Regions from separate parts of the Rhizobium sp. M1 genome, predicted to be linked through region 1. Evidence: riboswitches for the same ligand, from Rfam matches in the RefSeq annotation. Region 1 holds a riboswitch; each other region holds the start of a gene.
The links. Region 1 has a riboswitch for cobalamin ahead of cobU (bifunctional adenosylcobinamide kinase/adenosylcobinamide-phosphate guanylyltransferase). Riboswitches for the same ligand answer to the same signal wherever they lie in the genome.
Positions count from the first base shown of each region.

Region 2: another riboswitch for cobalamin. It lies ahead of CO655_RS18830 (ABC transporter substrate-binding protein); the one in region 1 lies ahead of cobU (bifunctional adenosylcobinamide kinase/adenosylcobinamide-phosphate guanylyltransferase).
Region 3: another riboswitch for cobalamin. It lies ahead of nrdH (glutaredoxin-like protein NrdH); the one in region 1 lies ahead of cobU (bifunctional adenosylcobinamide kinase/adenosylcobinamide-phosphate guanylyltransferase).
Region 4: another riboswitch for cobalamin. It lies ahead of bluB (5,6-dimethylbenzimidazole synthase); the one in region 1 lies ahead of cobU (bifunctional adenosylcobinamide kinase/adenosylcobinamide-phosphate guanylyltransferase).

Region 1 covers NZ_NWSW01000019.1:57,227-61,633, forward strand. Annotated here, with positions in the region: gene CO655_RS19455 (chloride channel protein) at 1-365, opposite strand, end outside; cobalamin riboswitch at 617-1,013, shown strand; gene cobU (bifunctional adenosylcobinamide kinase/adenosylcobinamide-phosphate guanylyltransferase) at 1,362-1,886, shown strand; gene cobW (cobalamin biosynthesis protein CobW) at 1,893-2,939, shown strand; gene cobN (cobaltochelatase subunit CobN) at 2,943-4,407, shown strand, end outside.
Region 2 covers NZ_NWSW01000018.1:109,970-114,376, forward strand. Annotated here, with positions in the region: gene CO655_RS18825 (hypothetical protein) at 92-1,297, shown strand; cobalamin riboswitch at 1,372-1,731, shown strand; gene CO655_RS18830 (ABC transporter substrate-binding protein) at 1,911-2,927, shown strand; gene CO655_RS18835 (iron ABC transporter permease) at 2,933-3,964, shown strand; gene CO655_RS18840 (ABC transporter ATP-binding protein) at 3,961-4,407, shown strand, end outside.
Region 3 covers NZ_NWSW01000056.1:571-4,977, reverse strand. Annotated here, with positions in the region: gene CO655_RS31095 (heavy metal translocating P-type ATPase) at 1-1,264, shown strand, start outside; cobalamin riboswitch at 1,602-1,828, shown strand; gene nrdH (glutaredoxin-like protein NrdH) at 2,088-2,309, shown strand; gene nrdI (class Ib ribonucleoside-diphosphate reductase assembly flavoprotein NrdI) at 2,323-2,727, shown strand; gene nrdE (class 1b ribonucleoside-diphosphate reductase subunit alpha) at 2,706-4,407, shown strand, end outside.
Region 4 covers NZ_NWSW01000018.1:34,761-39,167, forward strand. Annotated here, with positions in the region: gene CO655_RS18510 (HAMP domain-containing methyl-accepting chemotaxis protein) at 1-1,633, opposite strand, end outside; cobalamin riboswitch at 1,874-2,061, shown strand; gene bluB (5,6-dimethylbenzimidazole synthase) at 2,103-2,792, shown strand; gene CO655_RS18520 (DUF2865 domain-containing protein) at 2,796-3,896, opposite strand; gene CO655_RS18525 (demethoxyubiquinone hydroxylase family protein) at 4,101-4,407, opposite strand, start outside.

The DNA of each region.
Region 1 (4,407 bases):
AGACGGCCACCATGCAGCGCATTGGCCTCGATCGGATCGACCATCGGCTTCTTGCGCCGTTTGGCGAGCACCAGGAGCAGCATGCCGAGCAGAACGCCGCCGACGACCGGCGCGGTGAGCAGCAGCATCTTGTCCTCGATGACCGACGCGCTCAGCCTTTCGGTGTCGGCGATGCCGAAGACCAACTGGTGCAGCTCATTGGAAACGTAGCTCATGCCGGTGACGGCAAGCCCCGAGGCGATGCCGACGACGGCGCCTGCCAGCGACAGGCCGACTTCGCTGCGGCGGGTCAGCGCGCGCAGCCGTCCCGGGTCGAAGAAAACACGCAGCGCGCGGAAACGGCGCCGATCCAATTTCATAAGCATGGCTAGACAACTAGGCGGGGAGAGGCCCGGTCAAGGGCGGCGGTGCTGTCCGCTTGCGATGCAATTGCGGCGAAAAGCCGGCGCGGGGGACAAATTTTTATGATGTAAGTCTCTGATTAAAGACGATGTTTTCGGTAGAGTAAGTCGTATTGTTGGAAGCTTTCTATCCCCGCCCGTCGCCTCGGGCGTCAACGCCGGTTGACTCTATCCTCTGGCTTGCCTAACCATCCCTCAACGGATGGTCGCCTGACCATCCTGACATAACGGATGGTTCCGGATCGGCAGTTGCCCTTCCGGATGAAAAGGGAATGTGACGGGGCGGACCCAAGCCGGGCGCCTTCATCACAGCCGACCCCGCGACTGTAGAGCGGTCAGGGTCTTCCATCCGGCATCGAGCCCTTCCGGCCGGCGGCCTGCAGTCGTGCAGGCAAGCGGGACGGGTGATGTGCCGGAAAAGCCACTGGAAATGCATGGTGATCAACCGGGGTCGGACGCCTCTATTTCTACGAATCGTCCACCTTTTCACCGATGCAGCCGGGAAGGCGAGGCGGATCCGCCGGCACGATCAGGGGCGACCGGTTTCCGGTCCGCCCCGATCGCGGCCGATAACCGCGAGCCAGGAGACCTGCCTTCCGTGCCGGGCGAAAAGCCCACCCTGGGTAAGAGACCCGCTGCCAGCACGGAGGTTGTTTTGGCTGAACGTTTGAATTCGGCGCGGCCTGGTGCGGCAGATGGCGGGCTTTCGGCCTCCTGCGTCGAGTATGTGGCACCCCCCTCTGTCCTGCCGGACATCTCCCCCAGAAGGGGGGAGATCGGATCGGCGCACCGGCTTCCCCAAACAATCGATGTTGGGCGAAGGTCATGCCACTTGCCGATCTCCCCACCTGTGGGGGATATGTCCGGCAGGACAGAGGGGGGTATTACGTCCTCGTCGGCCAACTATAGTATACGCGGAGCAAATCGAAGCACCGCTCTCCGTAGCGGGAGTGTCGCGGCATGACCGATCTCGTCGCCAATTCCACCCTCGTCCTCGGTGGCGCGCGCTCTGGGAAATCCCGCTTCGCCGAAAACCTCGTCACATCGAGCGGCCTCGGGTGCCATTACATCGCGACCGGCCGGGCATGGGACGAGGAGATGCAAGCGCGTATCGACCAGCACAGGGCTGATCGCGGCCCGTCCTGGACAACGCATGAGGAGCCGCTCGATCTTGTCGGCAAGCTTGCGGCCATCGACGGCGAGGACCGTGTGGTGCTCATCGACTGCCTGACGCTCTGGGTCACCAACCTGATGATGGAAGAGCGTGACATGGCAGCGGAATTTGCAGGGCTCGTCGATTTCGTGGGGCAAGCAAAGGCGCGGCTGGTCTTCGTCTCCAACGAAGTCGGGCTCGGCATCGTGCCGGAAAATCGCATGGCGCGGGATTTTCGCGATCATGCCGGCCGTCTCCACCAGATGATCGCGGCGAAGGCCGCCGAAGTCTATTTCATCGCGGCAGGCCTGCCGCTGAAAATGAAGGGTTAAAGTTTCATGAACCAGAAGATTCCCGCAACCGTCATCACCGGCTTTCTCGGTGCCGGCAAGACGACGATGATCCGCAACCTGCTGACCAATGCCGGCGGCAACAAAATCGCGCTCATCATCAACGAGTTCGGCGATCTCGGCGTCGATGGCGACGTGCTGAAGGGCTGCGGCGCCGAAAACTGCAGCGAGGACGACATCATCGAGCTGACCAATGGCTGCATCTGCTGCACCGTTGCCGACGATTTCATTCCGACGATGACAAAGCTGCTCGAGCGCGAACAGCGGCCCGACCATATCGTCATCGAAACCTCGGGCCTCGCCTTGCCGCAGCCGCTGGTCGCCGCCTTCAACTGGCCTGACATCCGCACCCAGGTGACCGTCGACGGCGTCATCACCGTGGTCGACAGCGCGGCTGTCGCTGCCGGCCGCTTTGCCGACGACCACGATGCCGTCGAGGCGGCGCGCAGCGAGGATGAATCGCTCGATCACGAAAGCCCGATCGAGGAGCTGTTCGAGGATCAGCTCACCTGCGCCGATCTGATCGTGCTCAACAAGACCGATCTGATCGATGTGGCCGGTCTCGGCCGCGTGCGCGACGAGGTCGCTTCCCGCACCCAGCGCAAGCCCGTGATGATCGAGGCGAGAAACGGCGAGGTGCCGGCCGGCATCCTGCTCGGCCTCGGTATCGGCACGGAGAATGATCTCGCCAACCGCAAGTCGCACCACGAACTGGAGCATGAGGACGGCACGCCGCACGATCACGACGAGTTCGACAGCTTCGTCGTCGAGCTCGGCCCGATCGTCGATGTTGCCGGCTTCGTCGAGCGGCTGAAGACGATCATCGCTGCCCACGACGTGTTGCGTCTCAAGGGCTTTGTCGACGTTTCCGGGAAGCCGATGCGCCTGCAGCTTCAGGCGGTCGGCAGCCGCATCGATCACTATTTCGATCGTGCCTGGGCAGCCGGTGAAAGGCGCGCCACGCGCCTCGTCGTCATCGGCCTGCATGAGATGGATGAGGACGCCGTGAGAACGGCGATCGAGGCGCTGGCTTAACCGATGCATCTGCTTCTGGCCCAGCAGGGAACGATCAGCGACGGCGAGGAGGCAATCGACCTCGGGCAGACGCCGGGCGATATCCTGTTCCTGTCGGCCGCCGACAGCGAGCTGGCGGCGATCGCGGCCGCCCATCGCGCGCGGGGTGGGGCGCCGTCGCTGAGGCTCGCCAGCCTGATGAGCCTCAAGCATCCGATGTCGGTCGATACCTATGTCGAGCGCACGGCACGGCATGCCCGGCTCATCATCGTGCGCGCGCTCGGCGGCGCCAGCTATTTCCACTATGCGCTGGAGGCCCTGCATGCCTGTGCGGCCCGCAGCGGCGCGCTGATCGCCGTGCTGCCGGGTGACGCCAGGCCGGATGCGGGGCTGACACCGTTTTCCAACATCGGGCTCGATGATCTCAATGCCCTATGGGCCTATCTGATCGAGGGCGGCGATGCCAATGCACGCGCCTTTCTCGATTATGCCGGAGCGATGCTTTCGGGAGGAGAGAAGCCGGCACCGGCGGTGCCGCTGATGAAGGCGGGAATCTGGTGGCCGGGGCGGGGGCTGATCGGCGTGGAGGAGTGGAGGCAGGTTGCCGGTTCGCATGTTGCGCCACCTTCGGCCGCCGAGCGTGGGACGGAGAAGGTGGAACTCGAACCCACAACATCCCCCATCGTCGCCATCAGCTTCTACCGCGCCCTCGTCCAAAGCGGCGAAACCCGCCCCATCGAAGCGATAATCGAAGCCTTGCAGGCACTTGGTCTCCGGCCGCTGCCGGTATTTGCCTATAGCCTCAAGGATACTGTCTCCACAGGCATTCTCGAAAGCGTATTTACGGCGCTGAAACCCGATGTCGTGATCAACACGACCGGGTTCGCCGTCTCTGCACCCGGCGCCGATCGGCAGCCGACGGTGCTGGAGGCGAACGGCGCGGTGGTGCTGCAGGCGATCCTGTCGGCCTCGTCGCGGGAGGCGTGGGCGGCCTCCTCGCAAGGCCTGTCGGCGCGCGATCTCGGCATGAACGTGGCGCTGCCCGAGGTCGACGGCCGGGTGCTGGCGCGGGCGGTCTCCTTCAAGACGGCGGCGCGTTACGATGCGGCGGTCGAGACGAACATCGTCGCCAGCGAACCGGACGCCGGCCGGGTGCGCTATACGGCGGAACTCGCCGCCAATTGGGCGCGGCTGCGCGCCATGTCGGCGCGTGACCGGCGCATCGCCCTCGTCATGGCGAATTATCCAAATCGCGACGGCCGGCTCGGCAACGGGGTCGGTCTGGATACGCCGGCCGGCAGCATCGAGGTGCTGCGTGCGATGGAAGCAGGGGGGTATCCGGCCGCCGATATTCCGGCCGACGGCGACGCGCTGATCCGGCATCTGATGCACGGGCCGACCAATTCAGGGCATGACGGCCGGGTGATCCGCGAGACGTTATCCTTGAGTCGTTACAACAGTTTCCTGGCGTCTCTTCCCAATCAGATTC
Region 2 (4,407 bases), on a different contig from region 1:
TCGAGACCATACCTGCTTTTTCGCCGAGATCGGCGCCACAGCAGCCGGATCGCACGAACATGCCGGCCATTCGCCCGGCCGAAAGAGCGGAATGAGATTGATAAAAAAGCGGATCGTCCTGCATTTTCCGGGCTTCGAGCCGCTTGACGGCGTTGCCCACCGGGCGCGCTACGAGCGCTCAGCCAGGCAGAGTTCCGCCGTTTGGGGGTATTCGCTCGAGGTCGGGACTCCGGACGGCGGCAGCGATCCCCTCAGTTTCGAGGTGACGACCAGCGGCGCGGCGCTTGGGGCGCCCGGGGCAGCCGGGGCGACGCCCGGGGAAGAGCCTGCTCCTGTCATTTGGCAGACGAAGAGCCGGATCCACATGGTCGATCACGACATGTTCGTGCGCAGGCTGCGCAGCGGCAATACGCTGAGCCAGATTGTTGCGGGTTTTCGCAGCTGCGCCCAGATCATGCTCGAAGGCGGCATGCGGGGCTATTTCCGTCATGCCTGGCGCTTCGGCCTGTTCTTCCTCTTTCCGTTCCTGCTGACGGCGCTGGCAATCGCGCTGACGGCGCAGATCGCCGTCGCGCCCTATAGTCTCGGCTTTTCGCCCTGGCACATGCTCTGGAGCGGGCCGCTGGCGCTCTGCTTCTTCATCTTCGCCTTCCTGCCGTTTTCCGAACGCTTCCACACGCTGCATCTCTTTGCCGATTGGCAAATGGCCGTCGCGCTCGGCCGCATGCACCGGGCCGATTTCAATGACTGGCTGGAAGAGCGAGCTGACGCCGTGCGCAAGGCGCTTGATGAGGAGGCGGATGAATATGTGATCTCCTCGCACAGCATGGGATCGAACGTGGCCGCCCATGTCATCGGCATACTGCTGGAAAGGGAGCCGGAGATCTTCAAGGGCAAACGCGTGGTGTTTGCTTCGCTCGGCAGCGCTATTCTGCAATGTGCGCTGCTGTCATCGGCAAGCCTGCTGCGCGCCCGCGTCGGGCTGATCGCCCGCTGTCCGGAGATTTCGTGGGTCGATGTGCAGTGCCTGACGGATTCGATCAATTTCTACAAGGTGCCGGTTGTCGCCGTCTCCGGCAACGCGGACGCGCCCCCGGCGAAGATGCTCCTGATCCGCGTCAAGCAGATGCTGACGCGCGAACATTACCGCAAGATCCGCAAGGATCAGCTGCGCGTCCATCGACAATATGTGCTGGGGCCGGATTTGAAGGCGTCCTTCGACTTCACGCTGCTGACATCGGGGCCGATGCCGGCCCTGGTCTTTACCAATCCTGATGAAAAGAGAATTCCCGGCTGAAGGCTGCCTTTTTGGCAAAGGCTCCCGCGCAGAGCCCGATGCGTCAGCTTGTTCTTGACGCGATACGTCGAGCCGGCGTAACTGGGCGCGACGGTTTCCCGCGGATGACTCCAAGGGGATTAATAGGGAACACGGTGAGGACGACCCAATAGGGATCAAGACCGTGGCTGCCCCCGCAACTGTAAGCGGTTTGCCGACCATCCCAGGGTGATCGGTTTTGCCGACCATCCCAGGGTGATCGGTTTTGCCGATCATCCCAGGGTGATCGCTTTTGCCGATCATTCCAGGGTGATCGCTTTTGCCGATCATCCCGAGATGAGCGCTGTAGCTCATCTCTTGGGGCCCATGGCCATGCCACTGCGAGTTTCGCGGGAAGGCAGATGATCGGCGCATATCCGCAAGCCAGGAGACCTGCCGTCAATCACGATCCAATCAACCGGGCGGGGATGCCTGGAAAGGAACAGACATGATTGACCTGAACCTTCGCCGAACTCCGGCACGAATCCGTCTCGATTGGGTTTTTCACCGCTAGTCTCCGTTTGACCGTGCCTTATCCCGCGCAGCCGCGCGGGGCACGGCGAGGCTAGAATTTTCCTCCTTATCGAGATTTTCCATGCGCCAGTTTCTCATGAGCATGACGTTTGCCTTCGGACTGACCGGCCTTGCAGCGCCGGGTCTTGCTGCCACTCAATATCCATTGACCATCACCAATTGCGGCCAGCAGGTGACCTTCGAAAGGGCCCCGGCGAAGATCGTATCGATCGGCCAGGGCATGACCGAAGTACTGTTTTCCCTCGGACTGGCGGACAAGATCGCCGGAACCGCGGTCTGGGTGGGCCCGGTCCTGCCGCAATATGCCGAGGCCAACAGCCGGATCAGACGCCTTGCCGACAACGATCCAAGCTTCGAATCCGTCGTCGGCGCGGAGCCAGACCTGGTGGCGGCAGAATTCGAGTGGCATGTCGGTCCGCAGGGTTCCGTTGGCAAGCGCGAACAGTTTTCCGGACTCGGGATCAACACCTATATCGCGCCCGCCGACTGTGTGGCCAAGATCAATGCCGATGGCGGCGATGGCGTGCGCAAAGCGCTGTTCACGATGGACCTGATCTATCAGGAAATCGCCGAACTCTCCGACATCTTCGATATCAAGGACCGCGGCGACGCCCTGATCGCCGATCTCAAGAAGCGCGAGGCCGATGCGGTCGCCTCGATATCGGGCGCATCGGCAAAGAATCTGCCCATCGTCTTCTGGTTCTCCAGCAAAGAGGTGAACGGCGATGCCTTCATCGCCGGGAAGAACAGCGCCCCGGCCTATATTCTGAAGACGCTGGGTGCTGCGAATGTCGTGACGACGGAAGAGGAATGGCCACTGGTCGGCTGGGAGACGATCGCTCAGGCTGATCCCGCGGTCATCGTCATCGCTACCATGGATCGCCGGCGCTATGCGGCTGACGATCCGAAGGTGAAGCTCGATTTTCTGGAGAACGACCCTGTCACCCGCGAACTCGATGCCGTCAGGAACAAGCGCTTCGTGATGATGGACGCGCAATCGATGAACCCGACGATCCGCACGATCGACGGCATCGAGATACTGGCAAAGGGCATCCAGTCGTCGGGTCTCGCCCAGTGAACAAGATGCTCCTGAAACGGGATGGATGGTGGGCGCCCGTCGCGCTCACCGTTGCCGCCTTCGTCCTTCTGGGACTGATGATCAGCCTGGCCGTTTCGATCGGCGAAATATCGATCCCGCTTCAAACGACAGCCAAGGCCGTCTCGAATCGGCTTTTCGGTACCGGTTTCGAACTTAGCCGCATTCATCAGGGCATCGTCTGGGACTATCGCCTCAGCCGCGCGCTGGTCGCCGCCAGCGCCGGTGCGTCGCTCGCGCTCTGCGGCGCCGTCCTGCAGGCCCTGCTGCGCAATCCGCTGGCCGAGCCTTACGTTCTCGGCATCTCGGCAGGCGCCTCGACGGGTGCGGTCTGCGTGATGATCCTCGGTTTCGGTTATGGCGTGCTCAGCCTTTCGAGCGGCGCGTTCATCGGCGCGGTGGCGGCATTTCTGCTCGTCGGCGTTCTTGCCGCCGGCGCTGGCGGGACCGGCGAGCGCATCATTCTGTGCGGAATTGCCGGATCGCAGCTCTTCAACGCGCTGACCGCCTATATCGTCACGACATCGGCCAATGCGGAACAGGCGCGAGGTGTCATGTTTTGGCTGCTCGGCTCTCTCGGCGGCGTTCGCTGGCCGGATGTTTATCTCGCCCTGCCGGTTACCGTGATCGGCTTCCTCGTCTGCCTTGCCCATGTGCGAGCCCTCGACGCTTTCGCCTTCGGTACCGATGCTGCTGCATCCCTCGGCATTGCGGTGAGGCGCGTCCAGATCGTGCTGCTCGGCGCAACCGCGGTGATGACGGCGGCTGTCGTGAGCATGGTCGGCTCGATCGGCTTTGTCGGCCTCGTCATTCCGCATGCCGCGCGTTTCCTGGTCGGGCCTGCCCATAGCCGGCTGCTGCCGGCCACAGCGCTCGGCGGCGCCCTCTTCATGGTCGCTGCCGACGTCATCTCGCGGATCATCGTCCCGCAACAGATTCTGCCGATCGGCGTCGTCACCGCGCTGTTCGGCGCTCCGGCCTTCGCGGTCATTCTCTATGGCGCCAGGAGAACTGCATGAGCATCACAATCGACGAGGTCAGTTTCGCCGCAGGCGATACGCTTATCGTCAATGGCATCAGCCTTGCGGTCGAAAAGGGCAAGGTGCTGGGCCTGCTAGGGCCGAACGGCTCGGGGAAGTCGAGCCTGCTGCGGCTGATTTGCCGGCTGCGAAAGGTCCGCAGCGGCATTATCCGGCTCGGAGAGGACGATATCTCGGCGATATCGAGAGCCGAGCTCGCCCGCCGCATCGCTTTCGTCGAGCAGCAATCGACGACCGAGACGCGACTAACTGTCAGGGACGTCGTGCGTCTCGGCAGGACACCGCATCGCGGATTGCTGAATTCCTGGGCTGCTGACGACGATCTCCGCGTCGACGAGGCGCTTTCATGCGTCGATATGCGAGATCGTGCCGCGCAGCTCTGGCAGACGCTCTCAGGCGGCGAGCGCCAGCGCGTTCACATT
Region 3 (4,407 bases), on a different contig from region 1:
GGCGGCCGCGGCCGACAATACCATCGCCCGCGTCGTCAAGCTGGTGGAGGAAGCGCAGGAATCGAAGGCGCCGACCGAACGTTTCATCGACCGGTTTTCGCGCTATTACACGCCCGGCGTGGTGGTGGTCGCAGCACTGGTGGCGACAGTCCCGCCGCTGCTGTTCGATGGGTCATGGGGTGAATGGATCTATAAGGGCCTTGCCATCCTGCTGATCGGCTGCCCCTGCGCGCTCGTCATTTCGACGCCGGCGGCGATTGCCGCCTCGCTGTCAGCAGGCGCGCGGCGCGGGCTGCTGATGAAGGGCGGCGCGGTGCTGGAAACGCTCGGCAAGGTCACGATGGTCGCCTTCGACAAAACAGGCACGCTGACGGAAGGCAAGCCTCAGGTGACTGATATCGTTGCCTTCGGATTGAGCGAGGCGCAGGTCTTGTCGCGTGCGGCGGTGCTGGAGCAGGGCTCCAGCCATCCCTTGGCGCTGGCGATCCTCAACCGTGCTCGGGCGGACGGCGTCCCCGTGCCGCCGGCCTTCGAGCTGGAAGCGCTGCCGGGCAAGGGTGTCAGCGGCAAAGTCGGCGGTGAGACGCTGGACCTGCTGTCGCCATCCGCGGCCCGCGAGCGCGGAGCACTCGATGGCGAAAAGGATGCACGCATTGCTGTTCTGAACGACGAGGGCAAGAGCGTATCCGTGCTGCTCGTCAATGGCGTTGCGGCCGGCCTGATCGCCATGCGCGACGAGCCGCGCGCGGATGCCGAGGCCGGGCTGTCCGCGCTCGGATCGGCCGGCGTCAAGGCAATGATGCTGACAGGTGACAACAGGCGGACGGCGGCAGCCGTTGCCGGCATGCTCGGCATCGACTGGCGCGGCGAAATGATGCCTGAGGATAAGCAGCGGGTCGTCGGCGAATTGAAGCGTCAGGGTTTCATCGTCGCCAAGGTCGGCGACGGCATCAACGACGCTCCGGCGCTGGCCGCCGCCGATATCGGCATCGCCATGGGCGGCGGCACCGATGTGGCGCTGGAGACGGCCGATGCCGCCGTGCTGCACGGGCGCGTCGGCGACGTGGCGCGGATGATCGAACTTTCCAAACGAACGATGCGCAATATCCTAGAGAACATCACCATCGCCCTCGGGCTGAAGGCGGTGTTCCTGGTGACGACGATTGCCGGCATCACCGGTCTCTGGCCGGCGATTCTCGCCGATACCGGCGCCACCGTGCTGGTGACGATCAACGCGCTCAGGCTGCTTCGAGTAAGGACATAACACCCGATGTCGTCCCTGCGGCGCTCGTCACCTGAAGAGTGGCGTAGACCGCTGATAAGGGGCGCCAACCCCTCTTTCGTCATGCTCGGGCTTGTCCCGGGCATCTGCCTCCGATCGATAGGCAGCAGATCCTCGGCACAAGGCCGAGGATGACGCGGAGAGGGAGGTTGGTCATCAAATTGAGAGTGGCTATAGGCTCGCTCTCTTCATCCGACCTTCTCCACAGCCTGCATTCGTTAAGTCTTCCTTATCCATGTTTTTCACAGGAACGCAGTGATTTCAAACCTGCCGTAACGCAATGCACAAACCATCCGTTGACGTGATTTTGGATTCGCGTACTATATCTAGTGTTCAAGGTTCCTTCGATTCGTCAGGATCGCGGGCTAAGACGGGAATACGGTGCGTTTCGCCATGACGGCGCAACAAGGCCGGAGCTGCCCCCGCAACTGTAAGCGGCGAGCAACTGTCCGATTTCAGGTCACTGGAGCATGATGCTCCGGGAAGGCTGGGGCAGGGTGCTTCGACCCGCAAGTCAGGAGACCTGCCTTGAACTAGATGTCCACGGGCGGGGTGTCCGGAAGGTCGCGTGCATGAAGCGGAATGATCCGCGCCTGTTGCGCTGCCCCGAACGTCCGCATGAGCACTTCGGGTTGAAGTCATGTCGAGAAGATCAAGGCCGCCGCCCGCGCAAATCCCGAAAGGGATCGTATCGGGCGTTTAAAGCGCCGACTTTGCCAGATCACCATCAAGCGTTGCCCCGGACGTCGCAAGGCGCCCGATCCCAGTATTGCGTCCTGAATTCTTTGATATCACGAGGAAGATGATGAGCGTTACCGTCTATAGCAAACCTGCCTGCGTCCAATGCACCGCCACTTATCGCGCCCTCGACCGCCTGGGCGTTGATTACGATATCGTCGATATCTCGCAGGATGCCGAAGCGCTCGATCGCGTCCGCAGCCTCGGCTACATGCAGGCGCCCGTCGTCATCGCCGGCGAGCGGCATTGGGCGGGTTTCCGTCCCGATATGATCAGCGCGCTCTCCTGACCGGAAAACGGCGATGGGGCTGCTCGTCTATTATTCCAGCCGATCGGAGAATACCCATCGCTTCGTCGCCAGGCTCGGATTGCGCGCGGCGCGCATTCCCTCAAGCGGCGCAGAGGCGTTCCCTATCCGCGAACCCTTCGTTCTCATCGTACCGACCTATAGCGGCGACGGTGGCAAGGGTGCCGTTCCCAAGCAGGTGATCCGTTTCCTGAACGATGCGGAGAACCGAGGACACATCCGCGGCGTGATTGCCGCGGGCAACAGCAATTTCGGCGAGACATACGGGCTCGCCGGCGACGTGATTTCGCGCAAATGCCAGGTGCCTTACCTCTACAGGTTCGAGCTCATGGGCACGGCCGAGGATGTCGCCAACGTCAAACACGGAATGGAACGATTTTGGACACGGGAACAACTCTGACGCGGGATGCGGGCGCAAAATCGCATAACACTTTTGCTCATCCCGCCGGCGAACGTCCTTTGAAAGCGGCGGAAACGCTCGACTATCACGCGCTGAACGCCATGCTGAACCTCTATGACCATGAGGGCAGGATCCAGCTCGACAAGGATCGCCTGGCGGCGAAGCAGTACTTCCTGCAGCATGTGAACCAGAACACGGTGTTCTTTCACAATCTGAGGGAAAAGCTCGATTACCTCGTGACCGAGGGCTATTACGAGCAGGAGGTACTCGATCAGTATTCCTTCAATTTCGTCCGCGACCTGTTCGATCAGGCCTATGCCAGGAAATTCCGTTTCCCGACCTTCCTCGGCGCTTTCAAATATTACACCAGCTATACGCTGAAGACCTTCGACGGAAAACGCTATCTCGAGCGCTACGAAGACCGCATCTGCATGGTGGCGCTGACCCTGGCGCGCGGCGACGAGGCTCTTGCCCGCGACATGGTCGACGAGATCATTTCAGGCCGGTTCCAGCCGGCGACCCCGACCTTCCTCAACGCTGGCAAGAAGCAGCGCGGCGAACTGGTTTCCTGCTTCCTGCTACGGGTCGAGGACAATATGGAATCGATCGGCCGGTCGATCAATTCGGCGCTGCAATTGTCGAAGCGCGGCGGCGGCGTGGCGCTGTCGCTGACGAACATCCGTGAGGCCGGCGCGCCGATCAAGCAGATCGAGAACCAGTCCTCGGGCATCATTCCGGTGATGAAGCTGCTCGAAGACTCGTTCTCTTATGCCAACCAGCTCGGTGCCCGTCAGGGAGCCGGCGCCGTTTATCTCAACGCCCATCACCCCGACATCATGCGCTTCCTCGACACGAAGCGCGAAAATGCCGACGAGAAGATCCGTATCAAGACGTTGTCGCTCGGCGTCGTCGTACCCGACATCACCTTCGAACTCGCGAGAAACAATGAGGATATGTATCTGTTCTCGCCTTACGACGTGGAGCGCGTCTACGGCGTGCCTTTCACCGAGATTTCGGTGACGGAAAAGTACCGGGAGATGGTGGCGGATGCGCGCATCTCGAAGAAGAAGATCAAGGCGCGCGAATTCTTCCAGGTGCTCGCCGAAATCCAGTTCGAGAGCGGTTATCCCTACATCATGTTCGAGGACACGGTGAACCGGGCGAACCCGATTGCCGGGCGCATTTCGATGAGCAATCTCTGCTCCGAGATCCTGCAGGTCAGCGAGGCAAGCGAATATAATGACGACCTCTCCTACAAGCATCTCGGCAAGGATATTTCCTGCAATCTCGGCTCGCTGAACATTGCCGCAGCCATGGATTCCGCCGATTTCGGCAAGACGATCGAGACCTCGATCCGGGCGCTGACGGCCGTTTCCGACATGAGCCATATTGCCTCGGTGCCGTCGATCGAGAAGGGCAATGACGAAAGCCATGCGATCGGTCTCGGCCAGATGAACCTGCACGGCTATCTCGCCCGCGAACGCATCTTCTACGGCTCGGAGGAAGGCGTCGATTTCACCAATATCTACTTCTATACGGTGACCTATCACGCGATCCGCGCCTCGAACCTTTTGGCGGTCGAACGCGGCACAAGCTTCAAGGGCTTCGAAAATTCGAAATATGCCTCCGGCGACTATTTCGACAAATATACCGAGCAGGAATGGAAGCCGGCGACCGAGA
Region 4 (4,407 bases), on a different contig from region 1:
GATCCATCTGGTTGATCGCTCCATTGATTTCCTGCAATCCCGTCGCCTGTTCGCGGTAGGACTGAACAATGGACGCGATGCTGTCGCTGATGCGGTTGATCTGTTCCTCGATCTTCAGAAGGGCATCGCCGGTCTCGTTCACCAGTCCGACGCCGGCGGCAACCTCCTGGCCCGACACGTTGATCAGGTTCTTGATTTCCTTTGCCGCATTCGCCGACCGCTGCGCGAGTTCACGAACCTCTTGGGCGACAACCGCGAAACCTTTGCCGGCCTCGCCGGCGCGCGCCGCCTCGACGCCGGCATTCAGCGCCAGCAGATTCGTCTGGAATGCAATTTCATCGATGACCCCGATAATGCGGCCGATCTGGCTGGAGGAGGTTTGGATTCTGTCCATCGCTCCGATTGCGTCGCGCACGACTGTCGCCGATACGTGGGCGCTGCGTTTCGTCTCTTCGACCAATTCTCCCGCTTTTTCAGCGCGCTGCGATGATGTCTTGACCGTCGTGGTCACTTCATCCAGTGCAGCGGCGGTCTGCTCGAGTGCTGCCGCCTGCTGCTCGGTCCGCTTGGCGAGCTGATCTGCGGAGGAGGCCAGTTCGCTCGATCCGCCTTCAACCGCGACAGAGGCGATCTTGATCTCCGTCAGCGCGGCCGCAACGGCCTGGACCATGTTGTTGAAATCCTGCCGCAACTTATCGAATTCGGGACCGAGATCGGCAAGCTGGACCGAGAAGTCGCCGGCGGCGAGCTTTTCCAATGCATTGGCTAGGGTGGTCATCACTAGCCGCTGCCGGCTGCTGGCTTCTTCCGTCAACGATGCGTTGCGTGCCCGTTCGGCGTCGAACGAGGCGCTCTGCTCGGCAGCGGCCTGCTCTCTTTCGACCTTCGCGATCGCCTCGTGACGGAACACCTCTAGCGCCCGCGCGAGAAAGCCGATTTCATCGCCATTCTCCTTATAGGTGACGGGGGAGGCCAGATCGCCTTGCTGCAGCGCCCCGATGCGTTCGCTGAGGATTCTGAGGGGGCGGCCAACGAGGCTGCGCATGGCGAGAAGAAAGGCGATGACGGCGAGGGCGGTGATGACGGACTGCGTGAGCAGCGAAACCAGAACCTTCTGCTTGACCGCGGAAGCGATCTTTTCGACAGACCAGTTGGTGACGATGTAGCCGGTTGTCTTGCCTGATTTGTCCAACGGCAGCGGTGCGATAATCGTGACCAAACCGGCGGATATGCCGCTATCGTCGATTGTCGTTTTATCGGGCTTCGCACCGAGGCGCTTCGCCAGATCGGCTGGCGCGGGCAGACCGGCAATGCCGTCGCGTGTCCACGTATCGACGGCAGCGGGCTCGGCGTTGAATGCGGCAAACTGCACGAGATCGAGCGAGGGATCGTCGCGGTAGAGCGAATAGGCCTCGCGAACCGCATTCGCCTTGCCCCATTTCACGCCGCCTGCGGCCAGAGATGCAAACTGCTCCACATCCTTCGACCAGTTTGCCTTGGCGCCGTCGATCAGGGCGCGGGTTTCATACATCCACGTATAGGTGGCCAAGGCGGATATGCCGCAAAGATTGACGGCAACGATAATCGCCGCCAGCTTGGCTGTCAGAGGCATCGTCTTCAAGAAATGGAACATCCGCGGGGCCTGGAATTGCGGCTCGGTCGGATATTTGCGACCGGCATATCAACACGGGCATCCACGCTGACGGTTACATCAAGAGCGATCATGCCCATGTCCGAGCTGCAACCCAAAACGCGCGAAAACAGTGTGTATTTGATGTGTGAATAAATCATAAAGTAGAATGGGATCGAGGGCACACGCAGGTTGTTTCGCTCTCGCACGGTCGGCCGGTGCTTGCTGCCGCGTCGCTTTCCTGAAATAGATGCTTCGTCAGGTGCCCGCTCTTCAGGCGGGAGAATCGGGAATCCGGTGCAAGGCCGGAACGTGCCCAACGCTGTAAGGCTGACGCCCGCCGCTTCATCACGCCACTGGCTTTTGCCGGGAAGGCTGCGGCAGGCGGATGACGCCAAGTCAGAAGACCGGCCTGGCAAGATAGACCCAACCCGCGCGGACGGCGGGCGGTTGCGTTGTTGGGGATTTGACGATGCGACCCTTTGATGAGGATGCCGTTTCAGCGGCGTCCGGTTTTTCTCTCGCCGAACGCGAGGCCGTGTATCACGCGATCATGACGCGACGCGATGTTCGCAGCCAGTTCCTGCCCGATCCGTTGCCGGATGACGTCGTGGCGCGGCTTCTGAGCGCCGCCCATCACGCTCCCTCCGTCGGCTTCATGCAGCCGTGGAACTTCATCCTGGTGAAAAGCGAAGCCGTGCGAGCACGCGTCCGGGACGCTTTTGCGAAGGCCAACGAGGAGGCGGCACTGATGTTCGACGGCGAACGGCGGCAGGCGTACCGCTCCCTCAAGCTCGAAGGCATCGTCGAGGCGCCGCTCGGCATATGCGTGACCTGCGACCCCACGCGCAGCGGCAGCGTCGTTCTGGGCCGCACGCACAATCCACGGATGGATTCCTATTCGACGGTCTGCGCCATCCAGAACCTCTGGCTCGCGGCGCGCGCCGAAGGAATCGGCATTGGCTGGGTCAGCATCTTTCGCGAAGGCGAGCTGAAAACCATTCTCGGCATACCCGATCATATCGAGGTGGTCGCCTGGCTCTGCGCCGGCTTCGTCGACCGGCTTTACGACGAGCCGGAGCTCTCCGTCAAAGGCTGGCGGCAGCGGCTGCCGCTCGAGGAGCTCGTCTTCCACGATGGCTGGGGACGGAGCGAGCCGTAGCGGTCACTGCTGTTGCGGCTGCGGGCCCGGTGTTGCCGGGTTGGCGAGATCGATCGAACCCTGGTCGCCCGCCAGAAACTGCGGTCCGACCTGCCGGACCTTGTTTTGCGCAGGGTCATAGGGACGCTCCGGGACGGACGGCTGGGGTGCCGTTGGCGCAGCCGCGGTATCTTTCGCCGGCGGATTGGTGCGGATCGTGGTGATCGATCCCTGCTGCGGCGGTTCGCTCAGGGCCTGCTTGTCGCGCATCTCTTCGTAATAGGCGGCGAGATTGCAGGCGCAGGCATTTTTCTCGCCGGGCGCGCGGTTCTTGTAGGCGAAGGCGTTCTGCATGGCGCTGTAGGGCGTGCCGGTTGCCACCGAAATCATGTTCGAGGCTTCGGTGCTCCTCACGTCTCGATAGAAAAGCTCGGTCTCGATGCCGGGACACATCTTGGCGCAGGTCTCAGCATCGCGGCCGAAATCGACCGAGGTGGTGTTCGAACTGATCGGGAAGAAGCCGCCGTCGCAGCTGCGCACGCAGATGGTGCTGACCGGCGAAAGCATCTCGGTCCTCGGCAGGCCGTAACGCGGGTCGAACTCTTCACCGCCGCCGAGCGGAATGAAGGTGTCGGCGCGCATCGCCTGTTCCTCGATGCTCGGGGCAGGGTCGTTGGCGCTGCGCTCGGACGGGGCGTAGAAATTCTCGCTGTTGCAATCATTGCGCTCAAGAGCAGCCATCAGTTCGCGGCGCCCGCCGTCATCACCGCCGCCCTGACCGCGCAGTTCGGCGCGGCGATCCTGGAGATACCGGATATTGTCGATCATCCGGGCTTCAGCCTGCGAGAGCTCATCACAATAATCGGCATTCTCGCCGCCGATCACCACCATGCTGCCCGAGGTGCAGCCGTAGCTGCGCAGGTCGTTGCGGACCTTGCGCAGCTCGAGGTTCTGCTCGGCTATGGCACTGGCAAACTGGCGCGCTTCCGGACCATTACCGTTGCCGATCGATCGCGGCAGGTCGGCGAGGCGGCCGCGCAGGTCGTCGCAGATGGCGCTCGTCTGCGCGGTGACGGGCGTCGCGAAGGCAAGGAGAAGCGCAAGAGACAGGTTTCGGCGTTTCACGGCGTCGTCCCGGAATGAGCAAAACGGTCGATGGGTCGAGTGCGACGTCACTTCGCCGCGCGTTTCCTCTTAGCGTGTTTCTCTTAATAAGCTCAGAGAAATTCTTAGCGTATTTTCGTGATCTTATCCAGCAGAGGCCGGCGATTCCCCGGATGGACCGCGTCGCGCCTGAAGTCGCTCGCGGACAGATCCGGTCGCGGACTGTCAGCTCTGCTTCGAGCGGGCCATTTCGGCACGCATCCAGCTTGAGTCTCCCCATGTCGAGAGCCAGATCATCAGATCGGTGAGTGCGGCGACGACGGGCAGGAGCAGTGTGTGGCTCATTCCGCGTGCTGTCTGGTTTTTCTCGGCCTCCCTGAGATGAGCCAATTCTTCCTCTTGAATGGAGGCGATAAGGCCATGAAGCTCGGGGTCACCGGCCTCCAGAAAAGCCAATTGATCCTCAAGGTGACGGTGAACGGTGCTTTCGACCGCCTCGGTACAGATCCAGACCATGTTACGTCCACCGAGG